DNA from 2 places in the Bacillus sp. JJ864 genome. Region 1 is predicted to be linked to the other one. Evidence: riboswitches for the same ligand, from Rfam matches in the RefSeq annotation. Region 1 holds a riboswitch; the other holds the start of a gene.
What was found. Region 1 has a riboswitch for cyclic di-AMP ahead of kdpA (potassium-transporting ATPase subunit KdpA). Riboswitches for the same ligand answer to the same signal wherever they lie in the genome.
Positions count from the first base shown of each region.

Region 2: another riboswitch for cyclic di-AMP. It lies ahead of V7024_RS15045 (hypothetical protein); the one in region 1 lies ahead of kdpA (potassium-transporting ATPase subunit KdpA).

Region 1 is NZ_JBALLY010000032.1:17,421-24,976, forward strand. It holds gene V7024_RS06355 (DUF445 domain-containing protein) at 1-872, opposite strand, end outside; gene kdpA (potassium-transporting ATPase subunit KdpA) at 1,035-2,741, opposite strand; cyclic di-AMP (ydaO/yuaA leader) riboswitch at 2,831-2,970, opposite strand; gene V7024_RS06365 (DUF3995 domain-containing protein) at 3,083-3,505, opposite strand; partial or broken gene V7024_RS06370 (MFS transporter) at 3,597-4,766, opposite strand; gene V7024_RS06375 (DUF1697 domain-containing protein) at 5,145-5,687, shown strand; gene V7024_RS06380 (SMP-30/gluconolactonase/LRE family protein) at 5,953-6,810, opposite strand; gene V7024_RS06385 (MATE family efflux transporter) at 6,959-7,556, opposite strand, start outside.
Region 2 is NZ_JBALLY010000091.1:8,657-16,212, forward strand. It holds gene V7024_RS15010 (ABC transporter substrate-binding protein) at 1-829, shown strand, start outside; gene tenI (thiazole tautomerase TenI) at 840-1,469, shown strand; gene thiO (glycine oxidase ThiO) at 1,453-2,562, shown strand; gene thiS (sulfur carrier protein ThiS) at 2,745-2,948, shown strand; gene V7024_RS15030 (thiazole synthase) at 2,951-3,721, shown strand; gene V7024_RS15035 (thiazole biosynthesis adenylyltransferase ThiF) at 3,714-4,733, shown strand; gene thiD (bifunctional hydroxymethylpyrimidine kinase/phosphomethylpyrimidine kinase) at 4,739-5,560, shown strand; cyclic di-AMP (ydaO/yuaA leader) riboswitch at 5,654-5,798, shown strand; gene V7024_RS15045 (hypothetical protein) at 5,892-6,293, shown strand; gene V7024_RS15050 (hypothetical protein) at 6,311-6,547, shown strand; cyclic di-AMP (ydaO/yuaA leader) riboswitch at 7,080-7,223, shown strand; gene V7024_RS15055 (signal peptide protein) at 7,322-7,426, shown strand; gene kdpF (K(+)-transporting ATPase subunit F) at 7,423-7,503, shown strand; gene kdpA (potassium-transporting ATPase subunit KdpA) at 7,523-7,556, shown strand, end outside.

The DNA.
Region 1 (7,556 bases):
CAATTTGCAATCAAACTTTCCTTCCAATTCTCTAATTCCTGTAATACTGCTTCATTTTCCTTTACATGAATAAGTTCTTGCCGAATCTTCTTTAATATAAGTTGTCTTGTGCTATTATCGTGATTTTGTAAACTACTAATATTACTAATCACAAACTTCTGCAAAATGTTTCCGATCTTTTCTTCATCGACAATATTCATAAAGGATTTAAGCGTAAACTGTAAAAATCCATCTACTTTTATATTTTCCATCGCTTTCATGCCTAAACTTCCAAGCTGATAACGTGCTTCGTCTTGAGCTGTCCACTCTTTTGCTTTCACTAACATATAATCAAGTGTTTTTTCATCATATTCTTGTACAACTAATTGATCAATAAGGACTTGCAGTATATTTTCTGTGTTAATCGTATGCAAATACGTTTTTAATTCTTTTTCAATTACAGTAGCTAATTTTTCAGTATTAATTTGAAGGATTGCTTTTTCAGCAATTGTAACAATCCCTTTTTTCACGCTATCCGATTGTAACTCTCTTTCTGCAATTTGTAATACTACTTGTGCTAACTGCATCTCTTTTACTTTATTTGTTATACTTTCTTTCGTCAGCCAATCATTTTCCAGTGTGGAAACAAGTCCTTTCGTAATTCGTTTCCGATTTTTTGGTAGCAACGCTGTATGCGGAATTGGGATTCCCATCGGATGACGAAACAGTGCCGTAACTGCAAACCAATCGGCAAGCCCGCCTACTAAACCAGCTTCAAATCCACCTTGTATAATTCCACCTGCTACTGTTCCTTGAAACGGGAGTGTTGCGGCAAACCCCACTCCCATTACTCCAAGTGAAATTCCCGCTATATATTTTGATTGTAATGACATTCCATTTGCACATCCTTCTTTATGTAGAGTAAACTTTTCAATCTATAAAGCAATTACATTCTTCAACAAAAGCATATATCTATACTATAATGAATGCCATTAGAAACAACAAAGAATTCATTATAAAAACGAGAGGCTGACGCGCCCCTCGTCTTTATAATTTTATGATATTGTTAAAAATTCGGCAATTGGTCCAAGCACAAGCACCGGTAAAAATGTTAAAGCACCTACGATGAATATCGTACCAAGTAAAATCCCGCCAAACAAACGACTGTCGGTATGGAACGTACCAATCGTTTCAGGTACAATTTTTTTCTTTTTGAGTCCAACTGCAGCAGCAAGCATCGTAATGATACTAAAATAACGGCCAATATACATAACGAGACCTGTTGAAATATTCCAAAACGGTGTATTATCATTTAATCCTTCAAATCCGGAGCCATTATTCACAGCAGACGATGTATATTCGTATATAACTTGTGTTAAACCGTGAAAACCAGGATTCGAAATGCTATCTGTTCCGAAATGTGTTGAAAAGGCAATTGCTGCAGCGCCAAGAATAAGTAATGGCTGAGACACAATGGTAATAGCGATTAATTTCATTTCTTTTCCTTCTAATTTTTTATTAAGAAACTCTGGCGTACGTCCTACCATTAATCCAGCCAAAAATACGGCAATCATTGCATACATGATCACGTTCATGAATCCAACTCCAATCCCGCCAAATACAGTTCCTAAAAGCATATTTACGAGCGGGACCATTCCTCCAATTGGTGTTAACGTATCATGTGTAGTATTCACGCCCCCTGTCCCCGAAGCGCTTGTAACAGTTGCATATAAAGCAGAAGATATAACGCCAAGACGCATTTCTTTCCCTTCCATATTTCCTTGTGAACTTTCTATACCAATTTGATTTAATAGCGGATTTCCTTTCAATTCAGATAAGGCAAGTGTAGAAAACCCAACGATAAACAAAATAAGCATCGATACAAAAAACATTCTTCCTTGTTTCCGATTTCCAACCATTCGTCCGTATACAAACGGAAATGCCATTGGAATTAACATTTGCAGCATCATTTGCAGCACATTACTAATCATATTTGGGTTTTCAAAAGGATGTGCGGAAACTGTTCCAAAGAAACCGCCGCCATTATCTCCAAGTTCTTTAATAGCTAGTAAAGACGCTACTGGCCCGCGGGGAATTACCTGTTCCGTCCCTTCTAACGTTTTTGCGATAATTGTAGAATCTAACGTCTGCGGTGTTCCTAGTGCTAGAAAAATGAGCGAAGCTACAAATGAAATTGGTAACAATACCCTTATAATAGATTGAGCAAAATCAACAAAGAAGTTCCCAATTTTTTTACCTGCTAGCACACGAATAAACGTAATCCCAATCGCCATTGAAGTTGCAGGTGCTGCAAACATCATAAACGTTATCCCAGCCATTTGAGAGAAATAAGATAAATTACTTTCGCCCCCATAATGTTGTAGATTCGCGTTTGTCATAAACGTAATGGCTGTATGAAACGCTAACGTCGGCTCCATTCCCGGAAAATGATTTGGATTTAACGGTAACATCCCCTGTAACCGAAATATAGAATACACAACAAGAATAAAAAATAGATTCGTAATAATTAAACAAAACAAATAGCGCTTCCAGCTTTGACTATAGCCTTTAATGTCCGCTACTTTAAACAAAATTTTTTCTAGCGGACCAAATACCTTTTGAAATGGTCCCTTTTGCTGAAAAACATTGTATATGTAATCCCCCATCGGTTTTGCGACAACTACAAACAGACAAATTGTAATTAGACTTGTAAGCCAACTCACTCTTTTCCTCTCCTCTGTTATCTCTATATTTTTCTCCATTAAATATAGAGATAAGTTTAATTGTAAATTTTTACCATAGAGAGAATAAAAGAAAACACTAGGCCGCACCTAGTGTTTTTTACACACAAGTCCCCCCTCTCAAAACGCTGACGAGGTTAGCTGTCGGATTCGGACCTTGAGAGTAGCCCTACCTAAAAAGGATTCACCCCGAGTGACAAAGCACAAAATTGGTTCCCCCGCTCCTAAGTGGATTAAGCGATATTCGGCTGTAAAATTTTCCATTTGTCTGTTAATATACTCTTCTAAACTCTTATTGTAAAGAGAGAAAATACAAAAAAGAAAACTTCCCTTAACGAAAGTTTTCCTTCCACATACTACTCTCAATAAACCGCCACTACAAAAATAAAAGCGATATACAAACAAAGTGGACTGTATAACCACGTATCATACACCGAAAATTTTGTTCCCTTTACTTTTTTAAAGAATCCAACGTACTTCATATCACCAACTGCACGTAATAAGAAAACCCCAACTAAAACCATACATCCCCATTTTGTATAACGACTCGGATTCCAGAAATCCAAGTATCCACTTTGCGCTAATAGAATCATAGCAAAACATAGAATGGCAAGTGCCACTGCAAAAGTTCCTATTTTCCGCGGAACAAAAGCATATTCGTCGCTGTCCTTTTTCATCGGAAGAACAACCTTGCTTCCCCAAGACCCGCCACATCCCCAGTACATATGAATAAGGCTGATGAACACGAGTATGCTCGCACCTAAAATGATGAAAAATGATGCCATTGTATTCCCTCCTACTTGTACTTATGAAAAAATTTTTTCTCTTACTTTTCTATAGCCTATATAAGGAAACTATATAATGAAGAACTTTTCCTCATAACTTACGGATAGGACTAAAAAGTGCAATCATAACTTCCATAACCTTTGCAGCTGCTGCCAATGCAAATACTGCAACTGGATTATAAGCAGAAATGATCCCACCTACTAAAGCACCCAATGGCATAGCTAGACGAGTAAGTACTCGTGAGAAGCCAAGAACCCTTCCTTGCATATCGGTAGGCACTGTTTCTTGCCGGATTGATGCTACGATCGTGTTCCAAGCTATATTACAGATCATTGCAACGCCAAAAGCAATACCAGGTGCTAGCCAATATTTGCTCCAGATTGCATAAGTTAAGCCGATAGTACCTATACCTAGAAGAACAGGGATAAGAATTCCGCGTCGAATGTACCTTTCAAGTGGGACTGCAATCATGCTCCCTAAAAGTCCTCCAACTCCAATTAAAGTATAATTATAACCGCTTTGTTCAGCAGTTAAATGTAATGTTGAAAGCAAGTAATACATAAATACTCCTAGTACAGCACTGGCACCAAAATTACCAACCATAGCTTGTAGGGATAAAGCAAGGTTTAGCCGATTATTCGTCAGCCATTTCAGTCCTTCTTTCATATCTCTTGTTATGCCTTGTAATACATTACCTTCTCTAACGATGGCCTTATTTCCTCCTAATTCAGGTAAGAGTAATACTACAATTAAAGTAGCGGAAAAGGAGAAGACATTTAACCAAAGCGCGTTAAATCCTCCTATTATGACGATTGTCATTCCTGCCAATGTTGGACCTGCTAAACTAGCAATCTGATTAACCATTTGATATGCCGAATTCGCTTTTGTTAACTTTTGACCTGCAATATACGGAATTGCTGTAACAGTAGCTACATCAAATAACATGGATAAGACAGCTAAAATAAAAGAAATAACGTATAGATGCCAGAGTTGGAGAACCTCCAAAAAATGGAGAATTGGAACTAGTCCTACCAAGAACATACTTCCTAAATCAGCTATCCACATTAACCTTCGTCGATTACAGCGGTCTACCATTACGCCAACGATAGGACCAAATAAAACAATAGGTAATACACTAGTAGCAAAAAGCGAACTCATAACTATTGCAGAACCAGTCAACTCATAAGCAATTCAAGGAAGCGCAAACGTATAAAGAGCGTCACCGAGCCGAGAAATTAGTATACTAGAAACAAAAACCATATAAGAACTAGGTAAATGTGTGACTCTTGCTAACCACTTTTCACTAGTTCCATTCGAGGGCAACGATGAGTTGAACTTTCTTTCTTTTTTAAGGGTCAATCTTAGTCCTCCTTTCTGTATATAAATGTTATAACTTATTTAAATATCGCTATTCAGACAGGAATCACAAAATATTTCCGAATCTTACAAATTCTATTCTTAGTTTAACATAATTTTGAGTGAATCCCCTTACTCCAAAGATAGTGTAGCTAGACAGCATATGATAAGAAAATTTTGGAATATAAAACTACTATTTTTTTTGCGAAAAAAGGAGTCCTTCCCTAAATCAACGAATTTGTTAATTACAACCTAAAACAAAAAATGACTGAAGGTGACTGGATGGTAATTTATATCGCATTATTACGAGGTATTAACGTAAGTGGACACAATAAAATTAAGATGGCTGAATTGAGACATACCCTGGAAACGATGGGCCTTAGCCAGGTTCAAACGTATATTCAAACTGGCAATGTCCTTTTCAAATCGGAGGAGGATCCAGAATCGCTACGCCTCCGAATCGAGGATGGAATCAGAACCAATTTTGGCATTTCAATCACCGTTGTCTTAAGAACAGCCGAGGAACTGGAGCGGATCATTGCAGATTGCCCATATGCAGATGTCCCTCTAGCTAAAGGAGAAAGCATTCACGTTTCCGTATTGACAGAAGCACCGCCGCAGAAGGTGGTTGATTTATTGGTAAGCAGTGAACGTAATAACGATGAATACCATATCCACGGACGTGAAATTTACTTCTTGTTCCGTCAAAGCATCTTGGATTCCAAGCTGGCAAAAAATATGCAAAAACTTGGAAATACGGCAACAACGCGTAACTGGAATACGATCAACAAAGTATCCGCGTTAGTAAAAGCAATGCAAGTTTGACGTAAATAAACATGTTCGAATTTTATGGTCAGAACCCTATAGGTAAGCTATAGGGTCTAAATTATTTTTTAACATATAATCCGCAGCCATGCAGTCAAAACATAACTTGTACTCGTTTTCTCCCTTTGTTTTAAACCTCACATGTGGCAGAAAAAGGCCCTGACCGCTTCTATGTACGGCCAGATGCTCTCGTCTCCCCTAAAATGAAACTGGTTTTTATGTCAGTTTCTCAACTTGTATTTATATCAGAAGCTGCACTTCTAAATTAGTAAACTTCCCCATTAAATCGATATGTAGGACATCCTTTTATATTCGTTTTTATTCGAAAGACTCCACCAGCACTTGCATCTGTAGTATGCATTTTGGCTGTTGTAATGTATAACTCATTTAAGTCACTTCCGCCAAATGTACAAGATGTTACATATAAAGCAGGAATAGGAATACTTAGCAAATGTTCTCCATTCATAGGATTCCAGCTTGATACTTTAGAACCTCCCCAATGGGCAATCCACAACATTCCTTCTTCATCAATTGTCATTCCATCAGGAAATCCTTCTTCTTTTCGCATGACAACCACATCTCGTGAATTTTCAATATGACCTGTGCAACTATCATAATCAAAACGAACCACTTTTCTTGTCGGCGTATCTATAAAATACATATACTTATGGTCTGGTGACCAAGCTAAACCATTAGAAGTACTTACATGTTCTACTTTCTTCTTTACAGTTAAATCGGTATCTAAACAGTAAAGAGCGCCCTTTCCATCAATGCCAACAGCGTCTGTAGTACCAGCCCAAAAACGCCCTGCCGGATCATATTTTCCATCATTAAAACGATTTTCTTGTAAATGACTTTCAGGGTCACAAATAGCTTGCAGTTCTTCCGTATCCGAATTTAAGAAATAAAAGCCATTCTCTAAAGCAAGAATCATTTCACCAGATTCACTCGGAACCACTGATCCTAGACAGATTTCCTTATCTTCATTTGTAATTGGATTATAGATATGAACCTTCTTCTCCAATATATCAACCCAATACAATAACTGCTTTTCACTATCCCAGCAAGGCCCTTCTCCAAGAGTAGCCTTCGCATCAATGACTAGTTCTAATTCACTTAACAAATTAACCCCTCCTTATTAAAGAATATTCTGTCTTTTAATGATAACATGTAATAGTTTCGAATTAATGACATATATTCTTTACCTTGAACCATAATAATCCCCTTCAAATCACTTATCTGAAGGGAATTCCTTATCTACGTAATAAACTTTAGCTTATAAGACGCGTAATTCGCTTCTTCTTCCATGACAACCTGTAATATCCGTATTGTAAAAGTAAACTCACAATAAACGCAGCTGGATACCCAACCCATATTCCTTTTATTCCAAGACTCGTATGATACGAAAGGAAATAAGCTACCGGAACTTCTACAAGCCAAATCGATATAACCGCAAAAATAGTCGGCCACAATACAGTTCCGCTCGCTCGCATTGTTGCACCAATAATTTGCGCATGACCGAAAATTAAGTAACTCCATAACGTAATCATAATGAGACTATGTGCAATATCAATCGTATTCTGACTCGTTAAAAAGAGCGCTAAAATTTGTTTTGAAAACAAATAAATAAAAGAGATTAATATTCCTCCAATTACATAGTTCATAACAAGTCCTGCCCTGATTACTTTTTGCAGACGATCAAATTGATTTGCTCCAATGGACTGCGCTGCAAATATGGAAACGGTAATCCCAAGACTCACTGCTGGCATCTGTACATAACTTGCCACTTGGTTCACGACTCCATATGCTGCAGTTGCATCTGATCCAAAGCGATTTACAAAGGAAATAACGGCAATCTCTGATAATGAA
Region 2 (7,556 bases), on a different contig from region 1:
TTTTAAAGAAGAAGGTGTGAAGGTAAATATTAAATTTCCTTCTAATCCAACTGATCCATTAACGTTAGCGGCAGCAGGAAAAGTAACAGTTGGATTGTATTATCAGCCTGATGTTGTGATTGCGAGAGCGAATGAACACATTCCAGTAAAATCTATCGGTGCAGTTGTTCGTTCCCCTTTAAATCATGTTGTATCGCTAAAATCAGCAGGCGTTTCTTCTCCTAAAGATTTGGAAGGAAAAACAGTGGGATATTCAGGGACACCGTTAAGTGAAGAATATTTAAAAACGATGATTAAAGAAGACGGTGGAAACCCAAATAACGTAAAAGTAGTTGATGTTGGTTTTGATTTAGTACCGGCTCTGACTACGAAAAAAGTAGATGCTGTTACAGGGGCATATATTAACCATGAAGTTCCAGTCATGCGTCATGAAGGTTCCGAGCCAGCATATTTCAACCCAGCGGATTACGGTGTACCGAACTATCATGAACTTGTATTTGTAACAGGCGATAAAACATTGAAACAAGATAAAGAAACATTACAAGCCTTTTTACGCGGGGCAAAAAAAGGTTATGAATTTATGAAGAAAAATCCAGATGAAGCATTAAATATTTTATTAAATCATCAAGAAAAAGAGAATTTCCCACTTATTCCAGAAGTTGAAAAAGAGAGTATGAAAATTTTATTAGATAAAATGGAAACAAAAGATGAACCATTTTTATCAGATACAGCAAGTTCGTGGGAAAAACAAAATAAGTGGCTAAAAGAAAAAGGAATGGCAAAAGAAATTGTTCCGGCAAACGAGTTGTTTGAAAACATTTTAAAGTAGGCGAAAGGGTATGAAAGCTGAGCTTCACGTTATATCAAATGGTCGTATGTCATTTGAAGAGTTAGCGCATATAGCAACCGATATTGAAAGTGAAATAGATTATTTGCACATTCGTGAGCGAGAGAAAAGTACGAAAGAGTTATATGAAGGTGTGGAAAAGCTCTTACATAAGGGGTTTCCTTCTTCTAAACTTGTCATCAACGATCGGATTGATATTGCAATTTTATTCAATATTAGACGTGTGCAACTTGGATATCGCAGCGTGGATATAAAGTCTGTTAAAGAAAAATTTTCTTATTTGCATGTTGGTTACTCGGTGCACTCATATGAAGAAGCTGTTTCTGCTTTTAAAAGTGGTGCAGATTCTCTTCTGTATGGGCATTTGTTTCAAACAAACTCCAAAAAGGGAGTTCCGCCAAGAGGATTAGCAGGGATTACCGAAATGGCAAAACATTTAGCAATCCCAATTACCGCTATTGGAGGGGTTACTCCTAATAATACGGCAGAAGTACTCGGTACCGGTGCTGCTGGTATCGCGATTATGTCCGGAATTTTAAGTGCAGTAAAACCGAATGAGCAGGCGAAGTTATATAAGGAAACGATACGAAAGTGGGCGAGAAATCATGAAAAAAATATATGATGTTGCCATCGTTGGCGGCGGTGTAATCGGAAGTTCGATTGCACATTTCCTTGCTGACAGAGGTTATAAAGTTGCTATTATTGAAAAACAAAAGATTGCTTCTGAAGCGTCTAAAGCAGCAGTTGGACTATTAGGTGTACAGGCGGAATGGGATGAATACGATCCGCTGTTTGAATTAGGTAGGAAAAGCCGCGCGATGTTTCCAAAACTTGCAAGTCTATTACGTGATAAAACCGGAATTGATATAGGATATGAAGAAAAAGGAATTTACCGTATTGCTCAAAATGAAGAAGAGAGTGTACGGCTTCTTCATATTATGAAATGGCAGCAGCAAACAGGAGAAGAGTCCCATTTTATCTCAGGAGAAGAACTACGGAAAAAAGAACCCTATTTATCTACTTCGATTATTGGAGCAGTCTACCACCCAAAAGATGGTCATGTGATTGCCCCGGAGCTGACGAAAGCATTTGCTCACTCTGCTGCGATATCTGGAGCGGATATATATGAAGAAACTGAAGTGTTTGATATTCAAATGAAAGATAATCGTGTAACAGGATTGCTTACAACAGAGAGCGCAATTTCATGTGAAAACGTAGTAATTGCAGGCGGTTCATGGAGTACAAAACTATTAAAATATTTTCACCGTGAGTGGGGGACATATCCTGTTAAAGGTGAAGTCGTTGCAGTGCGCAGTCGTAAGCCATTATTACAAGCACCTATTTTTCAAGAGCGATTCTATATCGCACCGAAGCGCGGTGGACGTTATGTCATTGGGGCAACAATGAAACCTCATACATATAACAAGGCAGTGCATCCTGAAAGTATTACTTCTATATTAGAGCGTGCGTATCAGATTCTTCCAGCGTTAAAGGAAGCAGAATGGGACGGGGCATGGGCAGGATTACGTCCACAATCAAATCACAGTATGCCATATATCGGCAGACATGAAGAAATTACTGGTTTATATGCTTGTACGGGCCATTACCGAAATGGAATTTTATTAAGTCCAGTTTCAGGAGAGTATATGGCTGATCTTATAGAAGGAAAGCAAGAAAATCGTTTACTAGATTCATTGCTTTCTCAATCTATGTAAATCAATTTCATTTTCAACATATAAGTTACTGTTAGGCAAAAAGGAGACCTGCACTCGTGTTTTTAGCAAGGGAAGTGGCAGAAAAAGGCCCTGACCGTTACTATGCAAGGCTAGGACCACTCGCCCACCCTAAAAGAAAAGGATTTTAAGTTTGTTATACCTTTAATAAGGAGGCTGAAAGCTTGAATTTAAAAATTAACGGTAGGCAAGTAGAGGTACCAATTGAGGTTAAGACGGTAGCTGATTTGCTTGTTCATTTAGGATTAGAGACGAAAATTGTTGTTGTAGAACGTAATCAAGATATTTTACAAAAAGAGGATCATCAAGATACATCTGTTTTTGAGGGAGATCAAATTGAAATTGTCACATTCGTAGGAGGCGGTTGATTATGTTAAAAATTGGACCATTTACTTTTCAGTCTAGATTGTTATTAGGAACAGGGAAATTTTCAGATTTTGATGTACAAAAGAAAGCGATTGAAGTATCAGAAGCAGAAATTTTAACGTTTGCGGTGCGTCGTATGGATATTTTTGATGCAGAGCAGCCTAATTTACTAGAAAAAATTGATGTAACAAAGTATACCCTTCTTCCCAATACAGCAGGAGCAAAAACAGCAGAAGAAGCGGTGCGTATTGCAAAACTAGCAAAAGCATCAGGATTATGCGACATGATTAAAGTAGAAGTAATTGGTGATGATAAAACGTTATTACCAGACCCAGTTGAAACGTTAAGAGCGTCAGAAATGCTATTAAAAGAAGGGTTTATCGTTTTGCCGTATACGTCTGATGATGTTGTATTAGCACGTAAATTACAAGAATTAGGCGTTCATGCGATTATGCCGGGTGCATCGCCAATTGGCTCTGGTCTTGGCATTGTAAACCCGTTACATTTAAGTTTTATTATCCAGCAAGCAACTGTTCCCGTTATTGTTGACGCGGGCATTGGTAGTCCGGCTGACGCAGCATTTGCGATGGAATTAGGTGCAGAAGGCGTGTTGTTAAATACAGCTGTTTCCGGGGCAAAAGATCCTGTGAAAATGGCAGAAGCAATGAAGCTTAGTATTCAGGCAGGAAGATTAGGGTTTGAAGCAGGACGTATTGCACGTAAGCGCTGCGGGGCCGCAAGTAGCCCGTTAGAAGGAATGAGTATCCTTGAATAGCCGGTATTCTCGTCAAGTGTTGTTCTCTCCAATTGGGGAAGAGGGACAGAACAAAATAAGAGAAAAACATGTACTTATAATCGGCGTGGGAGCGCTTGGTAGTGCAAATGCAGAGATGCTCGTTCGCGCTGGAGTTGGCAAAGTGACGATTGTTGATCGTGATTACATTGATTGGAGTAATCTGCAGCGCCAACAGTTATACTGCGAGGAAGATGTAGAAAATCATTTACCAAAAGCAGTGGCAGCTAAGCGGCGCTTACAAGCCATTAATAGCGATGTAGTTGTAGAAACTTATGTGCAAGATGTAACAGCAGAAGAACTAGAAGAACTTGTTACAGGTGTAAATCTCATCATCGATGCAACAGATAACTTTGAGACACGGTTTATTGTAAATGATATATCGCAAAAGCATTCTATTCCATGGATTTACGGAGCTTGTGTTGGGAGTTACGGTCTTTCTTATACGATTTTACCAGGAAAGACGCCGTGCCTATCTTGTTTATTGCAGTCGATCCCGCTTGGGGGAGTGACATGTGATACAGCGGGGATTATTTCGCCTGCTGTATCTATTGTTGTCTCACATCAAGTTGCGGAAGCATTAAAGGTTTTAGTAGAAGATTACGAGGCACTTCGTGAGGGGCTTGTGTCATTTGATGTGTGGAAAAATGAATATTCATGCATGAATGTACAAAAGTTGCGAAACAAGCACTGCTTATCGTGCGGAGAAGAAGCCGTTTATCCGTATTTAAGCAAGGAGAATACTTCCAGGGCGGCTGTTTTATGCGGTAGAAATACAGTACAAATTCGTCCGCCGCATAAAGAGCAGATTCATTTGTCTATGTATAAAAATCTGCTGCAAAACCGTGTAACGGATTTAACAGTGAATCCGTATTTATTATCGTTTTCTGTTGAGAATAAACGGTTAGTAGCATTTCAAGACGGCCGTGTGCTTGTGCATGGGACAAAGGATATAGCGGAAGCAAAAACGATTTATCATCGTTACTTTGGTTAAAAAGGGTGAGTGAAATGAGAGTGAATAAAGCATTAACGATTGCTGGCTCTGATAGCGGCGGCGGTGCGGGGATTCAAGCAGATTTAAAAACATTTCAAGAGCTCGGTGTGTACGGAATGACAGCTATTACAACGATTACGGCCCAAAATACGCTTGGTGTACAAGGGGTGTATCCTGTTCCTGTAGAAGGAATTGAAAAGCAGTTACATTCTATCGGTACGGATTTAACGCCAGATGCAGTGAAACTTGGGATGTTATTTAGTAGTGAGATTATTAAAATCGTAGCTGAAAATATTAAATCATTTTCATGGAATAATATTGTACTAGACCCTGTTATGATCGCAAAAGGCGGAGCATCGTTATTACAACAAGAAGCTGTAGCAGCATTACAAGAACATTTATTGCCGCTTGCAACGGTAATTACGCCAAATGTTCCTGAAGCAGAAGTATTAACAGGAATGAAGATTCATACGATTGAAGACAGTAAAGAAGCTGCGAAAAGATTGCATGATTTAGGTGCGAAGTTTGTCGTGATGAAAGGCGGACATGCAGCGTATCAAGGGAATGAAGTAATTGATTTATTGTTTGATGGAAATGAGTTTATGGAGTATAGAAGTAAACGGATTGCGTCGATACAAACACACGGAAGCGGTTGTACGTTTGCCGCAGCTGTAACAGCAGGACTCGCGAAAGGTTGCGAAACTGTAGATGCAGTTCGTGAAGCGAAGAACTTTATTAGTATAGCAATTGAAGATGAGCTGAACATAGGCAGCGGTCACGGACCAACGAACCATTTTGCGTATGGACGTAGAAATATACGTGCATAAATATATATATTTTTAGAAAAGCCAATTAAAAAAATTGGCTTTTTTCATGTTTACTTTTTCCAAAATTAGGAGTAATATATCAGCCAGAATCTATTTTTAAGAACGCTTAATCCAGACTTTGGAGCGGGGGAACCAACTTTGTGCATTGTCACTTGGGGTGAATCCTTTTTCGAAGGTAGGGCTACTCTCAAAGCCCGAATCCGACAGCTAACTTCGTAAGCGTGTTGAGAGAGGATGGTGCAAGTGAATACATCAATTCATCGATCCGACTAGCATAAGAGAATTTTAATCTATACTGAAAAATTCTTTTATGTGAAGGAGGATCTAGTGCATGGATAAGGAAAAAGAGTACACGCTCATTTGTGTAGGAGAAGCTGCGAAAGTAAAGAGTTTAAAGGATTTAGCACCGTTTCAAAGTGAAATGGTCATTTTTGCAGCAAGTGAGCATGTGGTAAGTGAAGTGAAAGCATGTGGGTTTCAACAAGCATATTGTTGTCCGGATGATCCGAGCATGATTGTGAACATATGCAAAGGAATTAACAAAGCGATTTTACTAGGAGATGAATTGTCTACAATTAGCTTCTTCGCTGAACGTATTCGCTCTTCTTTTACCGCGCCTATTACAGTTGTCACGCGAAATAAACAATATCCAAAGCACCTCTATGAAACGATTGGAATTAAATTAGTGGTGTTTACAACTTGTGATAATATTTCGTTTTTGACTTTAGAGTAGGGGCGGAGGAATCGGATATGAAAGAAACGATGAAAGTATTACTTTGCCGCGAGTTAGCAAAGCGCTGGGCACTATCGTTAGAACGAGTACATGAATTAGCAGAACATGATCCATTCTTTCCGAAGCCATATGTGATTCTTCCGCCAGAAGATATCCGTTTATATTTAGAACAAGATATTATCGAATATGAGAAGCAGCATGCAGAATTGGTGCAAGTATATATTCGAGGTCGTAACTTACGGTCTTTTTTATAGTTTAGAAGGTTATTTATCAATATGAATTGAAAAACTAGCATGAAAACCTCTTTTTTAGATGGGCGAGAGGCTCTGGCCGTGCATAGAAGCGGTCAGGGCCTTTTGTGCCACGCGCGAAGTATAAAACAGAGGGAGCAAGCAAAGTAGCGGGTCCTATTGAATTCAGCGTGGCAGTGATGTGCATGTTGAAAAAAAGGTATAAAACTGCATTTTTTAGAGAGAGGTCCTGGCCGTGCATAGAAGCGGTCAGGGCCTTTTTTTGCCACGTGCGAGGTTTCAAACAAAGGGAGGAAAACGGGTCCTGTTGTATTTGATTTATTGAGATAATCTTCTTTTTTCACTTGTAAAAGAACGTATACATAATGAAAAAGGAAGAAAATCAAAGAAAAAAGATGATAAAGATGTATTTATCCTCAATGTAAGCGTTTAAAAGGTCTTATATTTTTATATTTTCGTTATTTTACCTCTTTACAAGCGAAATGTAGAGGAGTATATTTACATTCATAAATTGTTCATAAAATTTCCAAAAAACAACCTGATATCGCTGAGTCCAGAAATGGAGCGGGGGAACCAATTTTGTGCATTGTCACTTGGGGTGAATCTTTCATGATGAAAGTAGGGCTACTCTTTAGGCCCGAATCCGACAGCTAACCTCGTAAGCGTTTGGAGAGGAGGTTTACTTTTGTGTTGTTCATTTTCGAACACTGAGTAGATCCTCAGTGTTCTTTTTTATGCTTTCGATGGTAAAATTTTACATTTAGTGAGGGATGAAGAATGTTAGATATCGCTATGATAGGAATTTTAATTGTGTTAGTTGGATCAATGATTGGTCTTGCAAGATGGTCGGATCATGTTGTGAAGGAAGGGAAGAAGCAATGACTATTGCAGTATCAATTATTGTTGCTTTACTTACTGTGTACTTAGTTTATGCGCTATTAAATCCAGAAAAGTTTTAATTAGGGGGAAAGGTTTATTATGATTTGGATTGCCGTTTTGGTCACAATGTTAT